One region of the Streptomyces sp. NPDC090021 genome, then DNA from elsewhere that is predicted to be linked to it. Evidence: riboswitches for the same ligand, from Rfam matches in the RefSeq annotation. Region 1 holds a riboswitch; the other holds the start of a gene.
What was found. A riboswitch is a leader RNA that binds a small molecule or an ion and turns the genes downstream of it on or off. The one in region 1 is predicted to bind cyclic di-AMP.
Positions count from the first base shown of each region.

Region 2: it holds a riboswitch for cyclic di-AMP, as region 1 does, so the genes downstream of both, ACIPXC_RS09175 (M23 family metallopeptidase) here and ACIPXC_RS08160 (transglycosylase family protein) in region 1, are expected to answer to the same signal.

Region 1 covers NZ_JBIVFO010000008.1:66,553-81,508, forward strand. Annotated here, with positions in the region: gene ACIPXC_RS08140 (exopolyphosphatase) at 126-1,079, opposite strand; gene ACIPXC_RS08145 (DUF501 domain-containing protein) at 1,076-1,618, opposite strand; gene ACIPXC_RS08150 (septum formation initiator family protein) at 1,675-2,163, opposite strand; gene eno (phosphopyruvate hydratase) at 2,254-3,540, opposite strand; gene ACIPXC_RS08160 (transglycosylase family protein) at 3,826-4,548, opposite strand; cyclic di-AMP (ydaO/yuaA leader) riboswitch at 4,552-4,722, opposite strand; gene ACIPXC_RS08165 (transglycosylase family protein) at 4,999-5,970, opposite strand; gene ACIPXC_RS08170 (cytochrome P450) at 6,146-7,423, opposite strand; gene ACIPXC_RS08175 (globin domain-containing protein) at 7,604-8,788, shown strand; gene ACIPXC_RS08180 (nucleoside triphosphate pyrophosphohydrolase) at 8,802-9,854, opposite strand; gene ACIPXC_RS08185 (SurA N-terminal domain-containing protein) at 9,883-10,503, opposite strand; gene ACIPXC_RS08190 (YfhO family protein) at 10,697-13,048, shown strand; gene ACIPXC_RS08195 (protein kinase) at 13,061-14,674, opposite strand; gene ACIPXC_RS08200 (hypothetical protein) at 14,671-14,956, opposite strand, start outside.
Region 2 covers NZ_JBIVFO010000009.1:79,281-94,236, forward strand. Annotated here, with positions in the region: gene ACIPXC_RS09160 (GNAT family N-acetyltransferase) at 1-2,786, opposite strand, end outside; gene ACIPXC_RS09165 (HPr family phosphocarrier protein) at 2,972-3,253, shown strand; gene ACIPXC_RS09170 (GntR family transcriptional regulator) at 3,497-4,174, opposite strand; gene ACIPXC_RS09175 (M23 family metallopeptidase) at 4,384-5,184, opposite strand; cyclic di-AMP (ydaO/yuaA leader) riboswitch at 5,197-5,356, opposite strand; gene ACIPXC_RS09180 (M16 family metallopeptidase) at 5,570-6,937, opposite strand; gene ACIPXC_RS09185 (M16 family metallopeptidase) at 6,958-8,334, opposite strand; gene ACIPXC_RS09190 (DNA topoisomerase (ATP-hydrolyzing) subunit A) at 8,575-11,031, shown strand; gene ACIPXC_RS09195 (restriction endonuclease) at 11,137-13,206, shown strand; gene ACIPXC_RS09200 (CAP domain-containing protein) at 13,966-14,748, shown strand; gene ACIPXC_RS09205 (CobW family GTP-binding protein) at 14,773-14,956, opposite strand, start outside.

The DNA of each region.
Region 1 (14,956 bases):
TTCGAAGGTCGTTCGACCGATGGACCAGGTGATTGCACCGGTCATCGCGTGCACGACCCGGAACGACGACGGGGGTTCCACGACCGGCCGGTCGTGGAACCCCCGTCGTCCGACGGACCGGCGCGTCACACGGTGGCGCCCGCCACGCTCCAGGCGATGCCGTCGAGGATGTCGTGCTCGGAGACCACGACCTCCGAGGCGCCGATGCGCTCCATGACGGCCAGCAGGACCAGCGCGCCCGCTCCGATCACGTCGACCCGGCCCGGGTGCATCACGGGGATCGCCGCGCGTTCGTCGTGCGTGGCCGTCAGCATCCGCTCGGTGATCGCGCGGACCTGCTCGTAGGAGATCCGGGAGTGGTGGATCTCCGACGACCGGTACTCGGGCAGCCCGAGCGCGATCCCGGCGATGGTGGTCACCGAACCGGCCAGACCGACCAGGGTGCGTGCCTCGGTCAGCGGGACGGTTTCGGCCGCCAGGTCCAGCGCGGCCTCGATGTCGGCCCGGACGGCCGCGATCTGCTTCTCGGCCGGCGGGTCGGTGACCACGCCGTCCACCACGAGGTGGCGTTCGGTCATCCGGACGCAGCCCACGTCCACGGACCGGGCCGCCCGGACATGGTCGTCGCCGACCACGAACTCGGTCGAGCCGCCGCCGATGTCGACCACCAGGAACGGCCGCTCCAGGTAGTTGTGCGCGGTCAGTTCCTTGGTGGCGCCGGTGAAGGAGAACTCCGCCTCCTGGTCGCCGGAGATCACCTCGGGCTCGACGCCCAGGATCTCCACGACACCGCGGACGAAGTCGTCCCGGTTCTCGGCGTCCCGGGAGGCCGAGGTCGCCACGAAGCGCACCCGCTCCGCGCCGAGCTCCTTGATGACCGCCGCGTACTCGCGGCAGGCGGCGAAGGTGCGCTCCAGTGCCTCCGGGGCCAGACGCCCGGTGCGGTCCACGCCCTGGCCGAGCCGGACGATGGTCATCCGCCGGTCGAGCTCGACCAGCTCGCCCGTGGCGGGGTCGCAGTCCGCCACGAGCAGCCGGATGGAGTTCGTACCGCAGTCGATGCCCGCGACCCGGATCACCGGGACTCCCCGTCCTTGTTCTCTCCGCACGGTGTGACGCAGGCGCCCTTGGCCCACCACTCGGGCAGCATCGCGAGGGCTTCGTCGCCGAACGGGTTCACGCCGGGGCCGGCGGCGAGGGAGTGGCCGACGAGCACGTGCAGGCACTTGACCCGGTCCGGCATGCCGCCGGCGCTCGGGAAGCCCTGGAGCACCTCGATGGCGTCGCGGCGCTGGATGTAGTCCTCGTGCGCGGCCCGGTAGGCGGCGGCGAGCTCCGGGTCCTCGGCGAGCCGGGCCTGCATCTCCTTCATCACGCCGTTGGCCTCCAGCGTGCCGATGGCGGAGGCCGCGCGCGGGCACGTCAGGTAGTACAGCGTCGGGAAGGGGGTGCCGTCGGGGAGCCGCGGCGCGGTCTCCACCACGTCGGGCTGCCCGCAGGGGCAGCGGTGCGCGATGGCGCGCAGCCCGCGCGGCGGGCGGCCGAGCTGCTGCTCGAACGCCTCGATGTCCGCGTCGGTCGGCTCGGTCCGGTCGGTCTGGGGCGGGGGCGTCTGCATGCCTGGAGGAAGTCTCTTCGTTCTCGTGGATGGGTGCTGCGGTACTGGCTGCGGTACTAGTCGTTCGGGCGGTCGGCCTTGTCGACGCCGTCCCAGACGTTCGAGTACCAGGGGCGGTCGGAGCCGGCCTGGCCGGTCCGGTGCGGCTCCGGCGGCCGGGCCCCGGGGTCGCTCATGATGTAGCCGACCTCCCCCGGGCGCAGGAAGTGCAGGTGCCTTCGCGCCTGCTGCTCCGCGTACGCGTCGTCCTGCCAGCGGGCCTTCTCGTCGCGGAGCCGCTCCAGGCGGTCCCGCGCCGCCGCGGCGGCCCGCTGCTGCTCCGCGATCTCCGAGCGCTGGGAGACGTACTGGCGCATCGGATACGCGAGGGCGACGACCAGCGTACAGAGCACGAGCACCAGGAGCGCGGCCCTGCCGGTGAGACGGCTGCGGCGCACCTGACGGCGCGTCTGCGAGCGGTAGACGTGTGCCGCGGTCCGCTCGCCGAGCTGTCTGAGCCGCGTCGCGGTGGAGAAGGTGGAGAACCGATCCCGGTTCCCGGCCATGGGTCCGCCTCCCCTTTGGTACGCACTACGCAATACGTCCCCGCACACGGTACGGGACCGAGTGCGGGGACGTACGGAGGCTGAGCGTGATTAGCCCTTGAAGCGCGGGAAGGCGCTGCGGCCCGCGTACACCGCGGCGTCGTCGAGGATCTCCTCGATGCGCAGCAGCTGGTTGTACTTGGCGACGCGGTCCGAGCGGGCCGGGGCGCCGGTCTTGATCTGGCCGCAGTTCACGGCGACGGCGAGGTCGGCGATGGTGACGTCCTCGGTCTCGCCGGAGCGGTGGGACATCATGCACTTGAAGCCGTTGCGCTGGGCCATCTCGACGGCGTCGAGGGTCTCGGTCAGCGAACCGATCTGGTTCACCTTCACGAGGAGGGCGTTCGCGGAGCCCTCCTCGATGCCGCGGGCCAGGCGCTCGGGGTTGGTGACGAAGAGGTCGTCGCCGACGATCTGGACCTTGGCGCCCAGGCGGTCGGTGATGGTCTTCCAGCCGGCCCAGTCGTCCTCGAACAGCGGGTCCTCGATGGAGACCAGCGGGTACGCCTCGACGAGCTCGGCGTAGTAGTCGGTCATCTCGGCGGCCGAGCGGGACTGGCCCTCGAACTCGTACTTGCCGTCCTTGTAGAACTCGGACGCGGCGACGTCGAGCGCGAGCGCGATGTCCTTGCCCGGGGTGTAGCCGGCCTGCTTGACGGCCTCGATGATGAGGTCGAGCGCGGCGCGGTTGGACTCCAGGTTCGGGGCGAAGCCGCCCTCGTCACCGAGACCGGTGGACAGGCCCTTGGTGTGCAGGACCTTCTTGAGGGTGTGGTAGACCTCGGCACCCCAGCGCAGCGCCTCGGAGAAGGACTCCGCGCCGATCGGGGCGATCATGAACTCCTGGATGTCCACGTTGGAGTCGGCGTGCGACCCACCGTTGAGGATGTTCATCATCGGAACGGGCAGCAGGTGCGCGTTCGGGCCGCCGAGGTAGCGGAAGAGCGGGAGGTCCGAGGCCTCGGACGCGGCGTGCGCGACGGCGAGGGAGACGCCGAGGATGGCGTTGGCGCCGAGCGAGCCCTTGTTGTCGGTGGCGTCGAGGTCGAACATGGCCTGGTCGATCAGGCGCTGCTCGGTGGCGTCGTAGCCGACGAGCTCCGGGCCGATCTGCTCGATGACGGCCAGGACGGCCTTCTCGACGCCCTTGCCCATGTAACGGTTGGGGTCACCGTCACGCAGCTCGATGGCCTCGAATGCACCGGTGGAGGCGCCGGACGGAACGGCAGCACGGCCGGTGCTGCCGTCGTCGAGGCCCACCTCGACCTCGACCGTGGGGTTGCCTCGGGAGTCCAGGATTTCCCGGGCTACGACGACGTCGATGGACGGCACGAGCATCTCCTTCTGGGATGTGACGCTGGGTGTGCGGTGGCGTGTCAGGCCGTGGGATGGCCTTGCCGCCTAGAGCCTAACCGGCTTCGGGGGTTCGACCGGCCGACCGCCCGACCCCTGGGACGAAAAAGGGACCGAATACCCCTCTTCCGGGACATACGACCCTTGGTCATCGGACTCGGAGGGGTCCTCGCACCCGCACACACCACCGCCCGGCGCGCGGGGGGAAGGGGCGCCGGGCGGTGGGAATTCTGCGTCGTGCGTACGCTTCTGCGGCTGTTACCGCGGCGTTCAGCTGAGCTTCAGCTTCTGACCGGGGTAGATCAGGTCGGCATCCGAGACGATGTCCTTGTTCAGCTCGAAGAGCTGCTGCCAGCCGCCCTTGACGCCGTTGGCCTCGGCGATGGTGCCCAGGGTGTCGCCGGGCTTGACCTCGTAGGAGCCGTTGCCGGTCTTCGGCGCGGCCGGGGCCTCGGTGCGCTCGGAGCGGGTGGTCGGGACCTCGGGGCGCTTGGTCTCCTTCTTCGGCGCGGCCTTGGTCTCGGTCTTCTTGGTCACGGTCTTCTTGGTCTCGGCCTTCTTCGTCTCGGCCTTCGGCTTGGTGGAGGCCGGGGTCTCGGTGGAGCCGCCACCGGTGTACGAGGAGTTCGACAGGCCCTTGCCGCAGTGCGGCCAGGCGCCCTTGCCCTGCTTCTTCAGGACCTTCTCGGCCACGGCTATCTGCTGCGCCTTGGAGGCCTTGTTGGCCTGCGGGGCGTACGACTTGCCACCGAAAGCGGCCCAGGTGGAGGACGAGAACTGCAGTCCGCCGTAGTAGCCGTTGCCGGTGTTGATGGACCAGTTGCCACCGGACTCGCACTGCGCGACCTTGTCCCACTCGGACGCGGTGGCGGCGCTGGCGGCGCCCGCGGTCATCAGGGGGGCGGCCACGGCCACACCGGCGACACCGGCGAGCGTGACGATGCGGACGGCCTTGGAGCCGCGACGGTGCTTGCCCTTGCCGGAAAGCAGCATGAGGTTTCTCCTCACCGACGCCTACGAGGTGAGCTGTCGGGTTCGGGCCCGTGAGTGCCCGGCGGTGCGACCCAGCGCACCACTTAACCCCAAGCCGCTTCCCGGCCGTCTCTCAACGACCGCTCGCGGCACCTACCTTGGTTCCCCCGCTCCTGCCTTCGGCGCTTGACGCGACGACTGTTCCCCCCGTCCGCCGGCAGGATTCGGCGATGCGGTCGAAGGAGCCCGCGGTGGCGGGCGACTCAGAAGGTAGACAGGTCCCTCCCCGATGCTCAACCAGGAGCATCGGGGAGAAACGGCCCCTACTTGCGCTCCCCGCAGGGGTGTTTGCGCAGGTGAGAACGGGGTTTGCAAAAGCCCCCGGACGGGACACGCCAGTTGACCGGAAGAGACACATGTCTCACTTGCAGAAAACAGACAATCAGGTCTTTCCGGACGAACCAACTGCCCTTATTGCACGGTTAGATCCAGATTCTGACCCGGCTTGATCAGGTTGGCGTCATTGCCGATGACCTGCTCATTGGCCGCGTAGAGGCCGCTCCAGCCACCCTTCACGCCCTTGGCGACCGCGATGGTCGCCAGGCTGTCGCCCGCCTGCACCGTGTAGACGGGGCCGGACGCCGCATCAGACGGCGCACCCTCCTCGGCGGACGGTGCACCGCGGTGCTTGCCGTTGCCCTCGGCGGGAGTGGCGCCCGGGGTCGACGGGGCGGCCGGGGCGACCGGGGTGGTCGGGGTGGTCGGCGCCTCGGGGGCTGTCGGGTCCGCCGGGGACGGACTCGGGGCGACCGGCGGGACCGTGGGCGCCGTCGGGTCCGCCGGGAGGGCCGGGACCGTCGGGTCGGTGGGAGTGACCGGCGCCGTCGGGTCCGTCGGAGCGGTCGGGGCGGTCGGGGCGGTCGGGGGCGTCGTCGGGACGTCCGGCGCCGGCATGACGGGCAGTCCGACGGACGGCGCGTCGGGAATCAGGAAGGGGGAGCCGGTGGGGCTCGGGGTCTCCGCGGTCGAGAGCCCGAAGTCCGTCGGCGGCTTGTCGCCCTTGGCGGAGGGCACGACGTCGTCGGGGCGGGACGGCGCGGGACCGACCGCCGTGGTGCTGCCCGGCAGACCCGGGTCGACCGCGGCGGCCGGACCCTGCTGGTCCAGTCCGGCCGAGGCCGCGCACAGCGGCCAGGCCTGCGGACCCTGGGAGGCCAGCACGCGTTCGGCCACGGCTATCTGCTGCGAGCGGCTCGCGAGGTCGGCCCGCTCGGCGAAGTCCAGACCGCCGGCGTTCTGCCATTCCTCCTGGGTGAACTGGAGCCCGCCGTACGCGCCGCTGCCGAAGTTCGCGCTCCACGAGCCGCCGCTCTCGCACTCGGCCACCTTGTCCCATGTGGCGGTGTCGGCAGCGCTCGCGCTGGTGGCGGCCAGCAGTGGCATGGCCAGTGCGGAGCCAGTGACTCCGGCTGTGACAACCAGCGCGGGGACCTGGCGGGGGCGTCTGTGACGGCCGTTCCCGGAGAGCATGAGGGATCACCTTTCGCATAACAGCCTGGTAACGGCAGAACCTAGCGGCCTTCGAACGATTGTCACAAGTTCAAGCGGAACCTGACTTTTAATCAGTTTCCGCGCAAGTGTTTTGAGCCGTGAAGCGAACGGGAAGAGTACGTAGCCCTCGCATGATCAACCCCCCACGCCAGCGCAGGTCTTGGGGTGGAACGGCAAGCTCCAGATCGGGCAGGCGGGTCAACAGGGTCGCCAGGGCCGTCTGTCCCTCCAGCCGGGCGAGCGGCGCGCCCAGGCAGTAGTGGATGCCGTGTCCGTATCCCAGGTGCTGGTTGTCGGTCCTGGAGAGGTCGAGGGTGTCGGGATCGGTGAACCGCTCGGGGTCCCGGTCGGCGGCCGCGAGGACGACCAGAACCGGGTCGCCGGTCTCGATCCGCTCGCCGCCGAGGGTGAGCGGCTCGGTTGCGAAGCGCCACGTCGCCAGCTCCACGGGACCGTCGTAGCGCAGGAGTTCCTCCACGCCGGTGGTCAGCAGAGCGCTCTCGCCGGCGGCCAGGGAGGCTTGCAGGCGCTCGCGCTGGACGGGGTTCATGAAGAGGGAGTGGACGCCGTTGCCGATGAGGTTCACGGTGGTCTCGAAGCCGGCGAAGAGCAGGATGAAGGCCATCGCGGTGGCCTCACCCTCCGTCAGATGGTCGCCGTGGTCGCTCGCCCGGATCAGGTCGGAGATCAGGTCGTCGCCCAGATCATCCCTTTTGCGGTGGATGAGTGCGCCGAGGTAGGTCCGCATCTGCTTCACCGACCGGGCGACCCCGCCGCGCGGCCCGCCGCCGTGGCGGATCATCATGCCGGCCCAGTCGCGGAAGTCGTCCTGGTCCTCCCGCGGTACTCCGAGCATCTCGCAGATGGCGTAGATGGGGAGCGGGAAGGCGAACTCGTGGATGAGGTCCGCCTCGCCCCTCCCCGCGAAGGCGTCGATCAGGTGATCGGTGAGCGCCTGCACCCGCGGGGTGAACTCGGCGACCCTGCGCGGGGTGAACGCCTTCGACACCAGGCGGCGCAGCCGGGTGTGGTCCGGCGGGTCGATGTTCAGCAGATGCGTCATCAGCTCCGCCTTGCGCTCCCCCGGGATCCCGGTCTTGCCCTTGGCGTGCGCGGGCTCGGCGTGATGCGCCGGATTCTTGCTGAGCCGCTGGTCGGCGAGGGCCTGGCGGGCATCGGCGTAGCGCGTGACCAACCAGGCCTCGACCCCGCTGGGAAGCCTGGTGCGGTGCACCGGCGCGTTCTCGCGCAGCCACGCGTAGGCCGGATAGGGATCGGTCGCGAACTCCCACGTGAAGAGTTCGGGCGCCGCGCCGACGGAGGGAGTGGACGACTGATCGTGCATGTCCCCGACAGTAGCCGCCGCGCACCGGCGGACCCGCGCGGGCCGCGGCCCGCCGGTCCGTCATCCGATATGACTGCATGGTCGCGGCTGTCCGTAGATCGGACAACACTTGACCTCGCCCCGTCCGGCACTCCTACTTTCGGATATGTGGACGTGAGGATCTTGAAAAGCAGTTTCGCGGTGGTGGAGAGAAGGGCCGAACACGCGGTCAAGTTCTTCTACTCGCACCTCTTCTGGCACAACCCCGGAGTCCGTGACCTCTTCCCGGTCTCCTCCGAGGACATGGAACGCCAGCGGGACCGGCTCTTCGCCGCGCTCACCCACGTGATCTCCCGCTTCGACGACGACACCATCGGCCCCTACCTGCACGACCTGGGGCGCGACCACCGCAAGTTCCTGGTCCGCCCCGAGCACTACGCGGTCGTGGGCTCCAGCCTGCTGGCCGCACTCGCCGCGACCTCCGGCAGCGCCTGGACCCCGAAGGTGGAGAAGGCCTGGACCGAGGCCTACCAGGTGATCGCCGACGCCATGCTCGCCGGGGCCGACGCGAGCGAGGACCCGCCGTGGTGGGACGCGGAGGTGGTGCGACACCTCCAGTACGGGCAGGACATCGGCGTGCTGACCCTGCGGCCGCACGCCCCCTTCCCCTATCTCCCGGGCCAGTACACGAGCGTGAGCAGCGAGCGGGTCCCCCGCACCTGGCGCACGTACTCCATCGGCAACGCCCCCCGCCCCGACGGCACCGTCGACCTCCACGTCAGCCGGATCGACCGCGGGCGGCTGAGCACCGCCCTGGTCCGCGAGACGCAGCCCGGCGACGTCCTCAGGCTCGGCGCCGCGGGCGGAGCGCTGACCTTCCGGCGCTCGGACCGCCCGGTCAGCCTGATCGCCGCCGGCACCGGCTGGGCCCCGATCCGCGCCCTGCTGGAGGAACTCGCGGACCGGCCGCCCGACCAGGACGTACGGCTCTTCGTGGTGGCCCGGGACGGCGCACACCTCTACGACCGCCCGCTCATCGACGCCTACGGCACCTCCTGCGGCTGGCTCGACGTCACCTACATCACGCCCGCCCCCGGCCGGCACCGCAACGAGGCCACCGAACGGCTCGCGACGGCGCTGAGCAACCGGGGCCTGTGGCCCGACCAGGACGTCTACCTCAGCGGTCCGGTGCAGTTCATCGACGAGACCGCGCGTCTCCTGGAGGAACTCGGCGCCCGGCCGGCCCGGCTCTTCCACGACGTCGTACCCTCCGGGGGCCGCGGCCACGACCAGCCGGACCGCCCGCTGGGCTTCGGCGAGTGGTTCCTGAACCGCCCGGAACCGCACTGGCTCAACCCCTCGGCCCGCGCCCCGAAGGAGTACTGAGAGGACCGGGCGGTCACCGCGCGGGGGCCGCGAGGCCCTCGGCCGCCCGGATCGCGTCCCGGTAGACGCGGGCCGCCGCGCGCAGCGCGGTCTCGGGGTCGACGCCCTCCGCCTCGGCGCGGGCCGCCAGTTCCAGCAGCTCGTACCCGATGCCCTCGCCGCGGGGCAGCTCCACGGCCACCCCGCCCGCACGGGCCCGGCCCGCGAGCTTGGCCGCGAGCGCCAGGCCCGGCTGGCCGACCGGGACCCCGTCGGTGACGGACTCCCGCCGCTTCTCGACCGCCTTGGTGCGCTGCCAGTGCGCGTGGACGTCTTCGGGGGTCTCGGCCTCCGCGTCACCGAAGACGTGCGGGTGCCGGTGGATCAGCTTCTCCACGAGGGCCCCGGCCACGTCGTCGATGGAGAACGCCCCGAGAGCCTCCTCGTCGCCGTCCTCCTCGTCGCCGTCCTCCGCGTCGGCGCCGTCCGGAAGGCCCTCCTCGGCGATCCGGGCGTGGAAGACCACCTGGAGCAGCACGTCGCCGAGCTCCTCGCGCAGCTCCTCCCGGTCCCCGTCCTCGATCGCCTCGACGAGTTCGTACGCCTCCTCGATGGCGTACTTGGCCAGGCCCCGGTGGGTCTGCCGGGAGGTCCACGGGCATTCGCGCCGGACCCGGTCCATCACCTGGACCAGGTCGAGCAGGCGCGCGCCCGGCAGGTCGTAGGAACCGGGCAGCAGTTCCAGGTCGGGCATGGAGACCCGGCCGGAGCCGGCCAGCCGGGCCAGCCCGTCGGTGAGCCGCTGGTCACCCTCCCCGCCCGGGAGCACCACGACCGTACGGCCGCCCGCGCAGGCCTCGACCAGCGCGTGCGCGTCCGGGGCCGCGTGCTCGACCTCGACGCCCGCCTCCCGCAGGTACGGCAGCTGCGGGTGGCCCGGGTCGGCGCACAGCACCCGGTCCGCGGCGTGCAGGATCTGCCACGCCGGCCAGGACAGCACGCCGGGGGCGACCCGGTGGCTGGTGGTCAGCAGGACGATACGGCCGGTGGGCTCGGCCGGGGCGGTGGGCTGGGAGTGGTCGGTCACCCTCCGAACCTACCTCCGCCGCAGGACCTCAGGCTCCGGCGGGTTGCTGCTCGGGCCGGGTCCGCTGGGTGATCCAGGGGGTCTCCACCGGGCCGAGGCCGACCTGCTTGGCGTCCCAGGCCCCGTAGCGCGGGTTCACCTCGATGTCGAGGGCCTCCGACGCCTTGGTGAGCGGTTCGATGATCCGGTCCTCGCCGAAGCGCTCGCTCAGCTTGTCGAGCAGCAGCCGGAAGCGCAGGTCCTCGTCGATCTGCCCGGGCGCCAGCGGGACGCGGGCCTGCAGGGCCATCTGCTCCAGCGCCGCCGCACCCTTGTCGCCCTCCTGCGCCTTGCGGGCGTCCTCGATCTCCTTGGTCGTGACGGAGATGCCCGCGTCGTCGGCCGCCCGCTCCAGCACCCGCAGCTGGATCATCTTGCCGAGCTTGATCCTCTCCAGCTGAGGGGTGTTGGCGATGAGGATCGCGGCCTGCTCGGACCGGTTCTGTGCGGTGCGGACGTCGTTCACCTGGGCCTGGAGCGCGGAGGTGGTGATCCGTTCACCGCCGACGACGGCCGCGGTGCCGGGCCGGGTCTCGCCCGAGCAGGCGGACAGCAGGGGCGCCGCCACGAGCAGGGCGGCGGAGACGGAGAGCGCAGTGCGACGGTGCAAAGGAGCCTCCAGGGCCGGGAGATTGTGCGTCTGTGCACAAGGGCCGTGCGGTGATCGATGGTATGCAGTAAGGGTGGCCCGGGCCACCGGTTCGACCAACGATTCGCGGGGTGTCCGGGGTACGTGTCTGTTCGTGTCGCAGCCACTCCGCGGCCACTCCCGCTTCCCCCGGTGCTGCCAGGGTCGGCCCACCATGCCCACACCGCACCGCTCGCCGCGCCACCGCAGTCCGTCCGGTTCGGCGCTCGCCGCCCTGCTCACGGCGGTGGCCGTGTGCGCCGGGGATGCCGCCGCCCGCGTCTTCCCCTACGGACCGCGCCACCGCAGCGTCAACGACCTCGGCAATCAGTTCGTACCCTTCCACGCGCACCTGTGGGACCTCCTGCACGGCCGTGCGCACGGCGGACTGCTGTTCAACTGGCAGTCCGGCTACGGCACGAGCTTCCTGCCCGACCTCGGCACCTACCTGACCGGCCCGTTCTCCGTCCTCGTCGCCGTCTTCCCGCGCGCCGACATCGACCTGGCCGTGTACGTCGTCACCGTGCTGAAGACGGCCGCCGCCGCTGCCGCCATGGCCTGGCTGCTGCGCACCCTCCACCGGGGGCCGTGGTGGGCGGCCGGCCTGCTCGGGGCCTCCTACGCGCTGTGCGGCTGGTCGGTGATCGAGGCCTCCTACAACCCGATGTGGCTGGACGGCCTGATCGCCTTCCCGCTGCTGTGCCTGACCGGCGAATGGGCCCTGCGCGGGCGGCGGGTGCTGCTCGCCCCGCTGGTCGTCGCCGTCTGCTGGACCGCGAACTTCTACACCGCCTACATGGCGACGCTCGGCGCCGCCCTGGTCCTGCTGGTACGGGTGGTGCTGACCCGGGAGGGTCTGCGGGCCCGGACCGCGGTGATCGCCCGGGCGGCCGGGAGCACCGTGCTCGGCATCGCGCTGGCGGCGCCGGTCCTGCTCCCGCTGTTCCTCAGCTCGGGGCAGGCCTACCCGGGGTGGGTCAGGGAGTTCCGGCCGGTGCCGTGGGCGGACCTCTTCGCACGGCTGCTGCCGGGGACGTACTCCTTCTCCTCCCCCGCCGTCTTCGTCGGCACCGGCACGCTGCTGCTGGTCGCCGCACTGCCCTTCCACCGGGCCGTGCCGCCGCGCGACCGGCTGTGGTGGACGGGGCTGACGGCGGCCGTGGCGCTCTCCCTGCAGTGGGCGCCGGCCCATCTGGCCTGGCACCTGTTCGCCACGCCCAACGGCAGCCCGTACCGGCAGACCTTCGTCCTGGCCGGGATCGCCGTCATCGCCGCCTGGGCCGCACTCGCGGGCGGACCGCCGCGGCCGGCGGCGCTGGCCGCGGGCGCGGGCGTCCTGGCCGCCGCCGCCCTGTGGGCACGCACCAGCACCCTGACCACGACCTGGGGGTACGCGCTGTTCGCCGGTGGCCTGGCGGCAGCGGGCGCGGCCTGGTGGGCGCTGCGCCACCGGCGAGCCGCACTGCCGGCGGCCGGACTGCTGGCCCTGGTCCTGCTCGCGCAGGCCTCGGCGACCACCGCCTCCGGCCACCGGGGCAAGCTCGGCGCCCTCGACGACTACCCGTCCTGGGGGGCCTCCCACACCGCGCGCGCCGCGGCCCTCGCGGCGGCCGAGGGCTGGCCCGCGTACCGCACCGACCCGAGCCGGCCCGCCCTGTCGGGCAACGACCCGCTGCTGCTGGGCGGCGAGGGCGGCGCGTACTACAGCAGCCACACCCCCGAGGTGTTCACTCGGACGATGGCCGCGCTCGGCGCCGGCTGGACCTCGCGCGGCCGCAACGTCCAGAGCATCGACAATCCGGTCACCGACGCCGTCTTCGCCGTCGGCGCCCGCCTCCGGCCGGACGGCTCGGTCCTGCGCGCCGAGGTGCCCCCGCTGGTGACGACCCGCCCGCCCGGCGCACCCGGCTCCTACGGCGACTCGCCCTTCGCCAACCAGGAACTCCTGCTGGGCGCCCGCGTGTACGAGGACCCGCTCGCCCCCGGCGTCTGCCGCGCGGGCACCGAGGCCTACCTGTGGGCGCCGGAGTACAACGCCACGGCCCGACTCGCCGACGGCCCGGCCTTCCGGCTCAACGGCAGCGCCCCCCGCAACCGGGCGGCCCTCCAGCCGCTGGGACCCTCCCGCGGGGCCTCCTCGGCGCTGGTCTTCGACGCGGCCCCGCCGCCCCGCTGGACCCTGTCCTGCCTGGACCGCACCCGCCTCGACGCGGCGGTGGCCGCCCTGCGCGCCACGGCCGCGACCTCCGTCCGGGTCGGGTCCTCCGGCATCCGGGCCGACCTGCCCGCGGGCACCACCGGCACGGCGGTCCTCTCCGTCCCCGCGATCGCCGGCTGGACCTGCAACGGCCGCCCCGCCTCGGCCCACCTGGGACTGGTCGCGGTCCCGCTCACCCCCGGCACCACCCGGGTCGCCTGCTCCTTCCGGCCGCCCGGGCTGCTCCCCGGGCTGGCGGTCGCCGCGGCGGCCCTGACCCTGCTCGCGGTCACCGCGGCCGGGGCCCGCGGCTCCCGCCGGCGGGCGTGACGGGCCGGGCCCTCAGCGGACCTGGCTCAGCCACTGCAGCGTGCGGCGTACCTCCGACGGGAAGGGATGGGCCGGTCCGTGCAGGCGCTCCGCGTCGAACAGCAGCCGGGCCAGGGTGTCGTGGGCCGCCGGCCGGTCGCCGAGGGAGAGCAGCAGGTGCGCGATCCGGCGGCGGATCTCCAGCGGCAGCGCCTGGTCCGGATTGGCGTAGCGGTTCTCGAAGTAGGGGAGCAGCGAGCGGTACTCCGCCAGGGCGGCGGCCGGCTCGCCCAACTGCTCCAGGCACTGCGCCGCGTCGTAGCGGAACCGCAGGGACTGCGGGTCGCCCGCCGGGAACTCCTCCGCGAGACGGCGCAGTTCGGGCAGGGCCCGACGGTACTGGCCGTCGTCCATCAGGGTGGCCGCGTACTGCTTGCGCAGGGAGCGGACCACCGGCGAGTGCTCGCCGTGCTCGGCAGCCGCCGCCGGGAGGATCCCGCCGAGGATGTCCACGGCCTGCGTGAGCCGACCCTGGTCGAGGAGCGTGCGGGCCTGGTCCACCGCGCCCGGGATGTCGGGCTTCTGCGGCACCGGAACCGGCGCGGGGGTCCGCGTCGGCGTCGGCGCGGACGTGGGGGTCGGCGGCACGGGAGTGCCCGTCGGCGGGGATGTCGGCGTGCCCGTCGGCGTGCCCGTCGGCGGGCCGGCCGGCCTCGGCGGGATCACCGAGGCCCGGTCCGGCCAGGGCGCCTGGGGCCGTACGAAGGGCCGCGTCGGGTCGAGCGGGCCAAAGGCGCCGCGGCCGCCCGGGGCCGGCAGCAGCGGGGCGAGGGCCTCGTAGACCTCCTGTGCCGAGGACGGCCGGTCCTGCGGGTCCTTGGCGAGCAGGCGCATCAGGAGCGCCTCCAGCTCCTGCGGGACCTCCGGGCGCTGCGGCCGGACCGGGACCGGGGCCTCGTACAGGTGCCGGTGCAGCACGCCCAGGGCGGTGGACCCGGCGAAGGGGACGTTTCCGCTGAGGAGTTCGTACAGGAGCACGCCGAGCGCGTACAGGTCGGTGTACGGGCCCACGGCGCCGCTCATCGCCTGCTCGGGCGCCATGTACGCCGGGCTGCCGATGGGCGTTCCGGTGCTGGTGAGGCGGGTGGTGTCGGTGTCCATGACCGAGGCCACGCCGAGGTCGAGGACCAGGACGGTGCCGTCCGGGCGGACCATCACGTTGCGCGGCTTCAGGTCGCGGTGGACGATCGGCACGGCGTGCACGGCCGACAGCACCGAGCACAGCTGCGCGACGACCGCGACGGCCCACTGCCACGGGTAGGGGCTGTGCGCGGCCAGGTGGTCGGCGAGGTCGGAGCCCTCGACGTAACCCATCACGAGGAACAGCTCGTCACCGTCGCTGCCCGCGTCATGGACGGTGACCAGACCCGGGTGGTCCACCTGCGCCGTGACCCGGCATTCGCGCACGAAACGGCGGCGCAGCTCCTCCGCGACCGTTCCGGGACCCGCGACCTTGTCCGGGCGCAGCAGCTTGACGGCGACCCGCCGGTCCAGGCGCCGGTCGTAGGCCGTCCAGACCTGGCCCATGCCGCCCTGTCCCAGAACGCTCGCCAGCTGGTAGCGGTCCGCGATGAGGCGGTCGGTCACTGCTGCGGATCCCGGAAGGCGGTCTGGTCGGGGTCCTGGTGGTGTCCGCCGGGCGGCGGGGTCTGCTTGCGCAGCAGCTCACTGAGCTCGTCGAGTTCGGCCCGGACCTGCCCGATGCGCGGGGGCGGCGTCGGCTGCGGCGGCACCTGCGGCACCTGCGGCACGGCCGGCGTCCGGCCCGAGATCACCGTCGGGGCCTGCGCGTGCGGGTAGCCGTAGGAGGGCGCGGGCTGCTGCGGGTGGCCGTAGGGCGCGGGCTGCCCCGGATACCAGGGCGCGGGC
Region 2 (14,956 bases), on a different contig from region 1:
TAACTGGGGAGGGTCCGCGGCCCGAGATCGCCACGGGCGGGCGGATGGGCGACCCGGACGGTGGCGCTCAGCACGGAGGTCCCTTCGGCGGCGACGACGACCGGCTCCAGGGAGACGCCGATCACCTCGGGATGGTCGTCGACGAGCCGGGACAGCCGCAGGAGCACCTCCTCCAGCGCGGGGGTGTCGACGGGGTCGCTGCCGCGCCAGCCGAAGAGGAGGGGCGCCGCCCGGATGGACCGGATCAGTCCGGCGGCGTCCCGGTCGGTGGCGGGCACCAGCCGGTGGGCGGTGTCGCCGAGCAGCTCGGAGGCGACCCCGGCGAGCCCGAAGGAGAGGACGGCGCCGGCGGCCGGGTCGATGACGGACCGGACGACGGTGTCGACGCCGCGCGGCACCATGGCCTGGATCACGGGCTGGAGCTCGGCGGGCTTGCCGAGCGCGTCGGTGAGCTCCTCGTAGGAGCGCCGCAGCTCGGCCTCGTTCGTGAGGTCGAGCCGTACGCCGCCCAGGTCGGCGCGGTGGCGCAGGTGCGGGGCGGTGGTCTTGAGGGCGACCGGGTAGCCCAGGATCCCGGCGGCCCGGGCGGCGGCGTCGGGGCTGGGCGCGGGGAGCGTGGGCAGGACGCGGATCCCGTAGCGCGCGAGCAGTTCGCGGGCGTCCCCGTCGCTCAGGGTCAGTACGGCCCCGCCGTCGACGTCCGCGAGCAGCCCGGCGAGCTGGGCCGCGGCGCCGGCCTCGTCGATGTCCTCGTACTCGGGGACCTGCCCGGCGTCGGCGAGGGCCCGCCGCCACTGCCCGTACCGCACGGCCTCCGCGAGGGCCTTCACGGCGCGCTCGGCGGCGGGGTAGCCGGGGATCCGGTCCGGGTCGGCGGTGGCGGTGGCGGTGGCCGCGGGGGCAGCCGGGGTCCACGGGCCGCCCGCGGCGGGGCGGTCCGGCGCCCCGGCGTCGGGGGCCCGGGTCGCGGACAGGGCCCGCACCAGCTCGGCCAGTTCCACGTGCACGACCGCCACCGGCTTGCCGGGGGCCTCGGCGACGGCCTCGCGGAGCGCGTCCGCCAGGTCGTCGGCGAGGGCGTGCTCGCTGACCCACGGGATGGCGGTCACGATCACCGCGTCGCAGTCGTCGGAGGCGAGGGCGGCGGCCAGGGCGGTGCGGAAGTCCTCCGGGGACGCCGCGGTCGTCAGGTCCAGGGGCGGCAGCGGCCGCAGGCCCTGGGTCAGGCAGGCGTCGTAGGTGAGGACGCCGAGGGACTCGGAGTTGCCGAGGATGGCGATACGGGGTCCGGCGGGCAGGGGCTGCGAGGCCAGCAGCAGGCCGACGTCCACCAGCTCGGTGACCGTGTCGACCCGGATGACGCCGGCCTGTCGCAGGAGGGCGGAGACGGTGTCCTCCGACAGGCGGGTGCCGGGGACAACGTGTCCGGCGGGGGTGTGGCGGCCGCCCTTGGCGACGACCACGGGCTTGACGGCCGCCGTGCGGCGGGCGAGGCGGGTGAACTTCCGCGGGTTGCCGAGGGTTTCGAGGTAGAGCAGGGCGACGTCGGTCGCCTCGTCCTCGTACCAGTACTGGAGGATGTCGTTGCCGGAGACGTCGGCCCGGTTCCCGGCGGAAACGAAGGAGGACAGGCCTTCGCCGCGCCGGAGCAGCGCCGAGAGCAGGGCGATGCCGATCGCGCCGGACTGGGTGAACAGGCCTGTGCGGCCGCGCACCGGCATCGGCGCGGGGGTCAGGGAGGCGTTGAGCTCCACCTCCGGGGCGGTGTTGATCACCCCGTAGGCGTTGGGTCCGATGAGGCGCATCCCGTACGAGCGCACCTGCCGCAGCAGCTCGCGCTGGCGGGCGAGTCCGGCCGGGCCGCTGTCCCCGTATCCCGCGGAGAGGACGACGAGCCCCTGCACGCCGTGCTCGCCGCAGGCGGCCACCGCGTCGGGGACCCGGTCGGCCGGGACGGCGATCACCGCGAGGTCGACGGGGGCGTCGATGGCCCCGACGGTGCGGTAGGCGCGCACCCCGTCGAGGAGGTCGCGGGTGACGGCCTCGTTGACGGCATAGAGGTGGCCGTGGAAGCCGCTGTCGCGCAGGTTGCGCAGTGCGGCCGCGCCCACGCCTGCGCCGGAGCGGCTGACGCCGACGACCGCCACCGAGCCGGGGGCCAGCAGGCGCTGCACGGAGCGGGCCTCGGCGCGCTGTTCCCGTGCGCGCTGCACGGCGAGGGACTCGGCGGTGGGTTCGAGGTCGAGGGTGAGGTGGACGGAACCGTCCTCGAAGCTGCGCTTCTGCTGGTAGCCGACGTCCGTGAACACCTTGATCATCTTGGTGTTGGCGGGCAGTACCTCGGCGGCGAACCGGCGGATGCCGCGCTCGCGGGCCACCGCGCCGATGTGTTCGAGGAGTGCGGAGGCGACCCCGCGGCCCTGGTGGGCGTCCTGGACGAGGAAGGCGACCTCCGCCTCGTCGGCGGGGGCGGAGGCGGGCCGGCCGTCGGGTCCGATGCGGTCGTAGCGGACGGTGCCGATGAACTCCTCGCCGATGGTCGCGGCGAGGCCCACCCGGTCCACGTAGTCGTGGTGCGTGAAGCGGTGCACGTCGCGGTCGGAGAGCCGGGGGTAGGGCGCGAAGAAGCGGTAGTACTTCGACTCGTCCGAGACCTGCTCGTAGAAGCTGACGAGCCGGCCCGCGTCCTCGGTGGTGATGGGCCTGATCCGGGCGGTGCCGCCGTCGCGGAGGACGACGTCGGCTTCCCAGTGGGCCGGGTAGGACGGGTCCGACTCTATGGTCATGCGCCTACCTTACGGCCGGACCGAGGCGGACAGCGCTCGCGCGGCGTAGCAGGCAAGCCGGGTCGAACCGGTGCAAGCTGGGGAAGGTCGAGGGGCGGCGGCATTGAGGCCGAAGGCCGGTAGGAGCATTCGGGATGCCGTGAGAGACTGGTCTAGACAACGTTGAGAACCTGAAGGGCATCACCATGGCAGAGCGCCGCGTCAACGTCGGCTGGGCCGAGGGCCTGCACGCTCGTCCCGCCTCGATCTTCGTCCGTGCGACGACCGCTTCCGGCGTCCCGGTGACCATCGCGAAGTCCGGCGGCGACCCCGTCAATGCCGCCTCCATGCTGGCGGTACTGGGCCTGGGTGCCCAGGGTGGCGAGGAGATCGTCCTCGCCTCCGAGGCCGAGGGCGCGGAGGTCGCACTGGACCGCCTCGCGAAGCTGGTCGCCGAGGGTCTCGAAGAGCTCCCCGAGACCGTCTGACCCTTCGGGTTCACCCCGTACGACACGAGCGGCCCGGCCGCGGCCCCGGACGGGGGGCCGCGGCCGGGCCGTTCTGTCGTTGCGCAGAGGCACGGAAGGCCGGGCCCGGGGAATTCGGCTCCGGCTGAAAAGGGCCGATGCGACAGCGCCGTGCGAGATCACGCGCGGTCCGCAGGAATTCGGCGCAGCGAATTACGCCGCGCACAGAATTCGCGCGATGCCATCCTTTGTATACGGCTCCTGTTAATGCCGGCCGCTCGACATGTTTACGGCAGGTTGCGAAGAGCTCACCGCCGGCCGTTTCCGCAGCCGGTGCGCGGCGGCCGCGCGGTCGGCGTGGACCGCGGCCAGCGCCCGCGCCCGCTCGGCGTCCCCGCGCGCCACCGCGTCCACGATCGCGCCGTGTTCCGCCCAGGACTCCGCCGGCCGGGCCGGCACCTCCACCACGAACATCCACGCCACCTTGTGCCGCATCTGCGTGAGCAGCGCGATCAGCCCGGGACTGCCGGAGGCCTGCGCGAGGGTCTCGTGGAACCAGCCCCCGAGCGACCGCAGGTCCTCGCCCTGCCCCCGCCTGGCCCGCTCCTGCCCCAGCCTGACCAGCCCCCGCAGCACCTTGAGGTGCGCGTCGGTGCGGCGCCGGGCGGCCCGGGCGGCCGCCAGCGGCTCCAGCAGCATCCGCAGCTCCAGGAGGTCCGCCGCCTCCTGCGCCGTCGGCTCGGCCACACAGGCCCCGGCGTGGCGCCGCGTGGTCACGAAGCCCTCGGACTCCAGGGTCCGCAGGGCCTCGCGGACCGGGACGCGCGAGACCCCGTACCGGCGGGCCAGCACCTCCTCGGTCAGCCGACCGCCCGGTTCGAACACCCCGGAGACGATGTCGTCGCGAATTGCCGTGCATACCGCGTGCGCAGGAATACGCAAGACTGAACCTCCGCCTATTTCCGATCACCAGCCCCCATGCGCACCCACGCGCATGCCACGACTCTATTGCAGCACAGCATAATTTCGAGAGCGGGCGGGAATCCGAAACATTGCGTCCGGGCGCAAAAACACGAAGACCCCGGCTCGGGAGGCGGGGTCTTCGTGAAGCTGTGCGCCGTACGCGCGGCGCGGTGAGCGGCGCCGAGGGGTCAGAGGCTGACGCCGTGTGAGCGCAGGTAGGCGATCGGGTCGATGTCCGAGCCGTACTGCGAGCCGGTACGGGCCTCGAAGTGCAGGTGCGGGCCGCTGGAGTTGCCGGTGGAGCCCGACAGGCCGATCTGCTGGCCCGGGGTGACCTGCTGGCCGACGGAGACGCTCAGCGAGGACATGTGGCCGTACTGCGTGAAGGTGCCGTCGTTGTGCTTGATGACGACGTTGTTGCCGTACGCACCGCCCCAGCCGGCCTCGACGACGGTGCCGAAGCCCACCGCGTGGACCGAGGTGCCGGAGGCGGCGTGGAAGTCGATGCCGGTGTGGCTGCCGGAGGACCACATGCCGCCGCCCGCCTTGTACTGCGTGCTGACGTACGAGTCGCCCAGCGGCGCGACGAAGGTGTTGAGGCGCTTGCGCTCCTCCTCGCGGGCGGCGCGCTCGGCGGCCTCGCGCTCGGCCTTCGCCTTGGCCTCGGCGAGGCGCTTGGCCTCGGCGGCCTTCTGCTTGGCGTCGGCCTCGGCCTGGGCCTGGGCGGCGGCGTGCTCGGCGGCGCGCTGCTGGGACTCGGCCTGGTCCTGGATGTCGCCCGCGAGGTCCTCGGCGACGACGACGGCGCCCAGCCCGTTCTCCGGGGCGGAGCTGCTGTGGTTGTCCGCGGCGAAGGCCGGGGCGGCGAGGGAGCCGACCACACCCGTGGTGGCGATCGCGGCGATACCGGCGTAGCCGGCGGTCTTCTTGCTCAGGCGGCTGGAACCACGGTGCTTGCCGGTACCAGCGGGACGACTGCCAAACGCCATGAAGGGTTTGATCCTTTCCTTCCTTCTCGCCTACCGGGTTAGCTGACGGGTTCGGAGCAGGAAGGTCTCCTACGGGCCTCCTCTTGCGAGGGGGTCCGATTCACCCCAGGGACTGATGTGGGTCCCCGGCTCCCCAGGCTCGCGCCTGACGGGGACTCGGCGATCGCTGCCCGGTGCCGCGGGTGCGGCGGGCCGACTGACGGACAGCACGGCCGACGCTAGGCGGATCATCAGTCAATCGCCAAACAGACGCGTCTTTTTGTTGCGTACGCCACATCACATACAAGCAACCTCACCACTAAACGGACAAAAGAGGCTCCGGCGGAAAATCGCCGGAGCCTCTTGCGCAGTGCGTCAGTTGCCCGTCGTCCGGGCTCCCGTGAGGTCAGTTGGTGACGACGGTGACCTCGCCGATCCCGAGGGCCCGCACCGGCTCCTCGATCTGCGCCGCGTCGCCCACCAGGACCGTGACGAGCCGGTCCGCCGGGAAGGCCTTCACGACCGCCGTGGTCGCCTCCACCGTGCCGGTTTCGGCCAACTGCGCGTACAGCTGCGCCTGGTAGTCGTCGGGCAGCTCCTGCTCGACCTGGTCGGCCAGGGTGCCGGCGACCGAAGCGGCCGTCTCGAACTTCAGCGGGGCCACGCCCACCAGGTTCTGCACGGCCACATCGCGCTCGGCGTCGGTCAGACCGCCCTCCGCGAGGGTGCGCAGCACCTTCCAGAGGTCCTCCAGCGCCGGTCCGGTGTTGGGGGTGTCCACCGAGCCGCTGATGGCGAGCATGGAGGCGCCCTTGCCGTCGGCGGTGGAGCGCAGCACCTGGCCGAAGGCCCGCACCCCGTAGGTGTACCCCTTCTCCTCGCGCAGCACCTTGTCCAGGCGGGAGGTGAGGGTGCCGCCGAGGCAGTACGTGCCGAGCACCTGGGCCGCCCACACGCGGTCGTGGCGGTCCGGCCCGATGCGGCCGATCAGCAGCTGGGTCTGGACCGCGCCGGGCCGGTCGACGATGACCACGCGGCCGGTGTCGTCGGCGGTCACGGCAGGCACGGGGCGGGGCTCGGCGGTGTCGCCGGTCCAGGCGCCCAGGGTGTCCGCCAGTACGGCGTCCAGGTCGATGCCGGTCAGGTCGCCGACGACCACCGCGGTGGCGGTGGCGGGGCGTACGTGGGCCTCGTAGAAGGCGCGTACGGCGGCGGAGTCGATCCGGGCGACCGTCTCCTCGGTGCCCTGACGCGGCCGGGAGATCCGCTGGGAGGCCGGGAAGAGCTCCTTGGAGAGCTGCTTGGCGGCGCGGCGCTGGGGGTTGGCCAGCTCGTGCGGGATCTCGTCGAGCCGGTTGCGCACCAGCCGGTCCACCTCGGCGTCGGCGAAGGCGGGGGCGCGCAGCGCCTCGGCGAGCAGGCCCAGCGCCTTGGCCAGCCGGGAGGCCGGGACCTCCAGGGAGACCCGCAGGCCCGGGTGGTCGGCGTGCGCGTCGAGGGTGGCTCCGCAGCGCTCCAGCTCGGCGGCGAACTCCTCGGCGGAGTACTTGTCGGTGCCCTCCGACAGGGCGCGCGCCATGATGGTCGCCACGCCGTCCAGGCCCTCGGGCTCGGCGTCGAGCGGCGCGGCGAGGTTGATCTCGACCGCGACCACCTGCTGGCCCGGGCGGTGGCAGCGCAGCAGGGTCAGCCCGTTGGGCAGCGTCCCGCGCTCGGGGGCCGGGAAGGCCCACGGCTGCGGCTCGCCGGCCTGCGGGCGCGGGTGGAAGGTCATCGTGACGGCTGCGGTGTCGCTCACTGCTCCGCCCCCTCGTTCTCGTCGCTGTCGGCGTTCTCTTCGCCCTCTTCGCCCTCTTCGCCCCCGGTCCCGTCCGCCGCGAGCGGCTCGTAGACGAGCACCGCGCGGTTGTCCGGGCGCAGTCGGGCCGCGGCCACGGCCTGCACCTCCTCGGCGGTGATGTCGAGGACGCGCTGGACGGCGGTGAGGGCCAGCTGCGGGTCGCCGAACAGCACCGCGTACCGGCACAGTTCGTCGGCGCGGCCGGCCACCGTGCTCAGCCGGTCCAGCCATTCGCGCTCCAGCTGCGCCTGGGCGCGCTCCATCTCCTCGGCGGTCGGGCCCTCGGCGGCGAACCGCGCGAGCTCCTCGTCGACGGCCGCCTCGATGGCGGGGATCTCGACGCCGCTGGAGGTCTTGACGTCCAGCCAGCCCAGGGACGGCGCCCCGGCCAGGCGCAGCATGCCGAAGCCGGCGGCGACGGCCGTCTGGTCGCGGCGTACGAGACGGTTGTGCAGCAGCGAGGACTCGCCGCCGCCCAGGATGGTCAGGGCCACGTCGGCGGCGTCGCACTCGCGGGTGCCGTCGTGCGGCAGCCGGTAGGCGGCCATCAGCGCGCGGGCCGGGACCTCCTCGACGATCTCCTCGCGCAGCTGCTCCCCGATGACGTCGGGCAGCGAGCCGTCACGGGGCGGCTGCTTGCCGTCGTGGGAGGGGATGGTGCCGAAGTACTTCTCGATCCAGGCGAGGGTCTGCTCCGGGTCGATGTCCCCGACGACCGACAGCACCGCGTTGTTGGGCGCGTAGTACGTACGGAAGAAGGTGCGCGCGTCCTCCAGGGACGCGGCGTCCAGGTCGGCCATGGAACCGATCGGGGTGTGGTGGTACGGGTGGCCCTCGGGGTACGCCAGTGCGGTCAGCCGCTCGAAGGCGGTGCCGTACGGGACGTTGTCGTAGCGCTGGCGGCGCTCGTTCTTGACGACGTCGCGCTGGTTCTCCATGGACTCGTCGTCCAGGGCGGCCAGCAGGGACCCCATCCGGTCCGCCTCCAGCCAGAGCGCGAGCTCCAGCTGGTGGGTCGGCATCGTCTCGAAGTAGTTGGTGCGCTCGAAGCTGGTGGTGCCGTTGAGGGAACCGCCCGCGCCCTGGACGAGCTCGAAGTGGCCGTTGCCCGGTACGCTCGCCGAACCCTGGAACATCAGGTGCTCGAAGAGGTGAGCCAGGCCGGTGCGCCCCTTGACTTCGTGGCGCGAGCCGACGTCGTACCAGAGGCAGACCGCGGCGACCGGGGTCAGGTGGTCCTCGGACAGCACCACGCGCAGGCCGTTGGCCAGCCGGTGCTCGGTCGCTGTCAGGCCGCCGGAGCCGGCTCGGGCTGTGGCCGTGTGACCCATGGGCATGTGGTCCCTTCGATCGCGATGCAGAGATTTCCGTCAGACCTGCCACTGTATGCAAGCGCGTCGGCCACCGGATAAGTTCCCGGCCCAGACCTGGGTCGGAGTCGGCGTTGTCGGCGCCTCGGGCCACAATGGTCGGCGTCGTACCCCGCCGGACACCGGCGGGACCCAGCCAGACCCCGCCAGACCAGCCAGACACCCAGCACATCCCATTCTTGGTTAAGGAGCCGCGCAGCGATGGCCCGCCGCAGCACGAAGACCCCGCCGCCGGAGGATTTCGAGGAGAAGATCCTCGACATCGACGTCGTCGACGAAATGCAGGGCTCCTTCCTCGAGTACGCGTACTCGGTGATCTACTCCCGTGCCCTGCCCGACGCCCGGGACGGCATGAAGCCGGTGCACCGCCGCATCGTCTACCAGATGAACGAGATGGGTCTGCGTCCCGACCGCGGGTACGTGAAGTGCGCCCGCGTCGTCGGCGAGGTGATGGGCAAGCTCCACCCCCACGGCGACGCCTCGATCTACGACGCCCTCGTGCGCATGGCCCAGCCCTTCTCGATGCGCCTGCCGCTGGTGGACGGCCACGGCAACTTCGGCTCGCTCGGCAACGACGACCCGCCGGCCGCGATGCGTTACACCGAGTGCCGGATGGCCGACGCCACGTCGCTGATGACGGAGTCGATCGACGAGGACACCGTCGACTTCACCGCCAACTACGACGGCCAGGAGCAGGAGCCGGTGGCGCTGCCCGCCGCCTACCCGAACCTGCTGGTCAACGGCGCGTCCGGGATCGCGGTCGGCATGGCCACCAACATGCCCCCGCACAACCTCGGCGAGGTCATCGCCGCCGCCCGCCACCTGATCCGCTACCCGCACGCGGACCTGGAGGCGCTGATGCGCTTCGTCCCGGGTCCCGACCTGCCGACGGGCGGCCGGATCGTCGGGCTCTCGGGCATCAAGGACGCCTACGAGAACGGCCGCGGCTCCTTCAAGATCCGCGCGACGGTGGCCGTGGAGAACGTGACGGCCCGCCGCAAGGGCCTGGTCGTCACCGAACTGCCCTTCACGGTCGGCCCCGAGAAGGTCATCGCGAAGATCAAGGACCTGGTCGGTTCCAAGAAGCTCCAGGGCATCGCCGACGTCAAGGACCTCACCGACCGCGCCCACGGCCTGCGCCTGGTCATCGAGATCAAGAACGGCTTCCACCCGGAGGCCGTGCTGGAGCAGCTCTACAAGCTGACGCCGATGGAGGAGTCCTTCGGCATCAACAACGTGGCGCTGGTGGACGGGCAGCCGCTCACCCTGGGCCTCAAGGAGCTGCTGGAGGTCTACCTCGACCACCGCTTCGAGGTCGTCCGGCGGCGCAGCGAGTTCCGCCGCACCAAGCGCCGGGACCGCCTGCACCTCGTCGAGGGCCTGCTGGTGGCCCTCATCGACATCGACGAGGTCATCCGGCTCATCCGCGACAGCGAGAACTCCGCCCAGGCCAAGGCCCGGCTGATGGAGCGGTTCTCGCTGAGCGAGACGCAGACCCAGTACATCCTGGACACCCCGCTGCGCCGGCTCACCAAGTTCGACCGCCTGGAGCTGGAGTCCGAGCGCGACCGGCTGACGGGCGAGATCGACGAGCTGACCGGGATCCTGGAGTCGGACAACGAGCTGCGCAAGCTGGTCTCCGCGGAACTGGCCGCCGTCGCCAAGAAGTTCGGCACCGAGCGCCGTACGGTCCTGCTGGAGTCGGCGGGCACCGCGGTGGCGGCCGTCCCGCTGGAGGTCGCGGACGACCCGTGCCGGGTACTGCTGTCCTCGACGGGCCTGCTGGCCCGTACGGCGACCGGCGAGCCGCTGCCGCAGGACGGGGGCGGCGCCAGGGCCAAGCACGACCTGATCGTCTCGCAGGTCGCCGCGACCGCACGGGCCGACGTGGGCGCGGTCACCTCCGCGGGCCGGCTGCTGCGGCTCTCGGTGATCGACCTGCCGCAGCTGCCGGACACGCACGCAGCACCGAACCTCGCGGGCGGCGCGCCTCTCTCGGAGTTCCTCTCCGGGCTGGAGCCGGACGAGAAGGTGGTCTGCCTGACCTCGCTGGACGAGTCCTCCCAGGGTCTGGCGCTGGGCACCGAGCAGGGCGTGGTCAAGCGCGTCGTGCCGGACTACCCGGCCAACAAGGAGGAGCTGGAGGTCATCACCCTCAAGGACGGTGACCGGATCGTCGGCGCGGTCGAGCTGCGCACGGGCGAGGAGGACCTGGTCTTCATCACCGACGACGCCCAGCTGCTGCGCTACCCGGCCGGTCAGGTGCGTCCGCAGGGCCGCCCGGCGGGCGGTATGGCGGGCATCAAGCTCTCCCAGAACGCCAAGGTGATCCACTTCTCGGCGGTCGACCCGGGCCGGGACGCGGTGGTGTTCACGGTGGCCGGCTCGCACGGGACCCTGGACGACTCGATGCTGTCGGGGAAGCTGACCCCCTTCGACCAGTACCCGCGCAAGGGCCGGGCCACCGGCGGCGTGCGCTGCCAGCGGTTCCTGAAGGGCGAGGACCTGCTCGTGCTGGCCTGGGCCGGCGGTGCGCCCGCCCGGGCGGCGGCGGCGAACGGCGCCCCGGCCGAGCTGCCGGCGGCGGATCCGCGCCGGGACGGTTCGGGAGCGCCGCTGCCGGCGGCGGTGGCGACGCTGGCGGGACCCGCGCTGTAGGGATTCCGGACCGTTCGGGTGGTACGTCAGGGGGACGTACCACCCGAACGGCGACTAGTGTTTTCCCTCTGGCACTGTCGGGTGGGGCGGGAGAACACAGAGCTGATGAGTCGTCGGTCGGGCGGGTTGATCGGGGACTGGGCCGAGGCCCAGCGCCGGATGCAGCAGACACAGCTGATCCAGCACCGCGAGGCGGAACGCCGACAACGGGCGTACGAACGCGAGGCGGCCCGTAGTCACCGGCAGCACCGAGAGGCCGAGGCGCGTCGGCGCACCGCCGAGATCGACGCCGAGGTGGCCGCCCTGCAGGGCCTGCTGGTCGCGGGCTGCCGGGCGCCAGCGTTCCGGATGGCCACCCTGGTGCGGTCCGAACAGCTGGAGCCGTTCAGCCCCGGCACCCTGGCGCAGCCGGTACCCATGCCCCGCATGGAGCAGTTCCAGCACCAGAGCAGCGGGTGGACCCTCGGCTCGCCGAACCGGGCACAGGCCGAGCGGGACGCGCACGCCCGGTACACCCGGGCCTGGCAGACCGCCAACGCCGCCGAGGCGCAGCGCCAGCAGCAACTGGCTGTGTACCGGCAGCAGTACGACCAGTGGGCGGCGCAGCAGATCGCCGGGATCCGGGCGCACAACGAAGGGCTCACCGAGCTGGCCGGAGCGCTGCGCGCGGGTGCCCCGGAAGCGGTGGTCGAGTACTTCTCGGCCGCTCTCTACACCTCCACGGCCTGGCCCGAGGCCCTGCCCCGCCAGGTGGCGGCGGCGTACGACCCGGCCAAGCGCGAGCTGGTCCTCGACTGGGAGCTGCCGGGGTACACGGTGGTACCGGAGGCCCGGTCGGTCCAGTACCTGCCGAGCACGGACCAGGACAAGGTGAAGCCCCGGCCGGTCACGGAGCGACGGGGGCTGTACCGGGACCTGCTGGCGCAGTCCATGCTGCTGGTCGTGCGCGAGATGTACGCGGCGGACGAGTTCGGTGTGCTGGACGCGGTTGTGGTGAACGGCTTCGTCGAGTGCCCCGACCCCGTCACGGGTCAGGAGGCGCGGTTCGTGCTCGCCTCGGTGTCGGCGCCGCGCAGCACCTTCACCGGACTCCGCCTCGAGCAGGTCAGCGCGGTGGACTGCCTGGTGGAGGGGTTGCGCGGGCAGCTGTCGGCGCGGCCCGACCAGCTGACGGCCGTCCGCCCGGGGCGCAGGCCCGACGAAGTGGGTGGAGGAGTCGTCAGCCACGGCGGGCACGCGGCCGGCGGCGAGGAGGAGCCGGACCTCTTCGTGATGGACCCGATCGCCTTCGAGAACCTGGTGGCGGAGCTGTTCCGGGCGATGGGCATGGAGGCGGTGACCACACAACGGTCCGGCGACGGCGGCGTCGACATCGAGGCGAACGACCCGTCCCCGATCACCGGCGGCCGGATCGTGGTCCAGGTCAAGCGCTACCGCAACACCGTGCCGCCCACGGCGGTACGGGACCTGTACGGCACGGTCCAGGACAAGGGCGCGAACAAGGGGGTGCTGGTCACCACCTCGTCCTTCGGGCCGACGTCGTACACCTTCTCCAACGGCAAGCCGCTGGAGTTGGTTCCCGGGGAGAAGCTGGTGGAGCTCCTGCACCAGTACGGGCTGCGCGGGCGTCTCGGGGGCGGCCCTGGGGCAGCGGTACCGGCGCAGCGCGCTCCCGAACCGGAGCCGTCGGCCGACCACAACGTGCTCGGTATGACCTGGTCGGGCCGGGTGGCGCTGGACGTGTGCGCCCTGGTCTGCGCCGGCAACCGGGTGCTCAGCGAGGACCACTTCGTGTTCTTCAACAACCCGTGCACACCGGACGGTTCGGTGCGCGCCCGGGCGCACGCGGCGCCGGACAAGGCGGCGCTGGAGGTCTCCTTCGACGCGCTGCCCGCCGAGGCCGACCGGCTGGTGCTGGTGGCCGCCGTCGACCCGGAGGCCGATCCGCAGGCCGACCTGGCCGGTTTCACCGATGCCCGGATCCGGCTGCTGGACGCGGCGGGCGCGGAGGCCGGGCAGCTGGAGGTCTCCGACGGCCGGGCCGGGGAGACGGCGCTGGTGCTCGGCTCGTTCCGGCGCCGGTCGAACGGCGACTGGGACTTCGTGATCGGCGGGAAGGGCTACCGGGGCGGCCTGGAGGACCTGCTGCGCGAGTACGGCGTCGAGGTCGCCTAGAAGGCTCGGTTCCGGCGAGTCCGACGACGGGTCGCCGGAGCCGGTCCGGGTGGTGGCCGCGAACGTCGTGGCCTGGCGTCGCTGCGGGGTCGGCGGCCGGGAACTGCGCCCGGGGGCGAAGTTGTTCAAGGGCGGGGCCAAGGTGTACGTGGCCCATGTGTACTGCGGTCCCGGCGGCGACCGGTCACGGTGGCGGGGCGTGAACGGCACACCGGCCGGTGGATCGTCATCGACACCGCGACGCGCCACCTGTACGGCTTCCGGCCGCAGCTCGTGACACGCCGCGCGGTCCTGGAACGGCTGCGCGAGGAGCGCTACGCGCGCGGCTTCGCCACGGCGGACCACGCGGTGGAGGCCGCCCCGACGCTGGAACGGTACGCGCGGCGGTACCGCGCCGCGACAGCGCCGGGCAGTCCGCATCCGGACCGCTGCCTGTGCCACGCCTGCCTCACCGGCGAGGCCCTGTACACGGACGACTCCCGCGACGGGCCTGCCACCACCGATGAGGCGCGCGTCGGTCCGGATCACGCTCACCACGGGGAGAAAGTGTTATCGCCGCCCGCCCCGCGGGTCTCCTCATGTGTCAGGCCGAGTGGGCCGTCACACCTCCGAGGAGATGCGATGCAGTTGCGCGACGACGAGTTCGGGCAGGACGTGGGCAGGGCAGGGGTGGAAGGGACGGGGCACGAGCGGCCTTCCGGGCCGCGCCACGCGGGTGGGAAGGCCGGTGGCCGCCGTCGGACCCGCAGGAGGATGCCGGTGCCGGCGGCGGTCGCCACCGTGGTCCTGCTGACCGGAGCCGGGAGCGCGTACACGCTCATATCCGGCGAGGCTCCTGCCCGCAGCGCGGCAACGGCCTCCTCCTCCTCGTCCTCCGACGCCGTCGGCCCGGGCCCTCTGGGCGGCCCGTCGGGCGGCCCCGCCTCACCCGCCGTCGGGTCCGGTGCGGCGGAAGGGACCCCCACGGTCACGGCGACACCGGGCGCGAGCGCCACCTCCGCCTCCCCCTCGCGCACCGCGGCGTCGGCCGGACCCTCGTCCGGGCCGTCCGCGAAGACCGTCCGGCCCGCGCAGCCGACCCGCGGCCCTTCGGGCAACGGTCCGGTGGGACCGGATCCGAAGGTGCCCGGTGCCCGTACCTCTACGCAGGACGTCCGAACGGCCCAGTCGTTGTCGCTGCAGCTGCTCAACGGCGAACGGGCCACCGTCGGCAGGCCTCCGCTCGTGCTCAGGCAGGATCTCAGCGACTTCGCCCGCACATGGGCCGAGCACATGAAGAACAACGGATTCGGCCACTCCTCCAACGCGGAGCGGGCCTACCTGAACACCGGTTCGCGTACCTGGACGGGCGAGAACATCGTGTGGTGGAGCGATGCCTCGATGACCGCCCAGGAAGCCGCCGAGAAGTTCCAGTCGATGTGGCGGCACAGCCCCGGCCACTACAAGGCGCAGGTCAACCCGGAGTTCACCGAGGTGGGCGTGGGTCTCTACCACGACGCCTCCGGCTGGTGGGGCGTGCACAACTTCTCGGACGGCACGTAGGGGCCCCTGCCCGGCCCTCCGTGATCAATACACCAGGGGCGTCCCGGAGGTGTCCGGCTCGGAGACGTCCGGCTCCGGGTTGTCCGGCTCGGAGACGTCCGGCTCGGAGACCTCCGGCTCCGGGATGTCCGGCTCGGAAGTGTCCGTATCCGGGGCGTCGCCCCAGTCCTGCGCGGGCCGGTCGACGTATCGGAGCACGCCCCACATG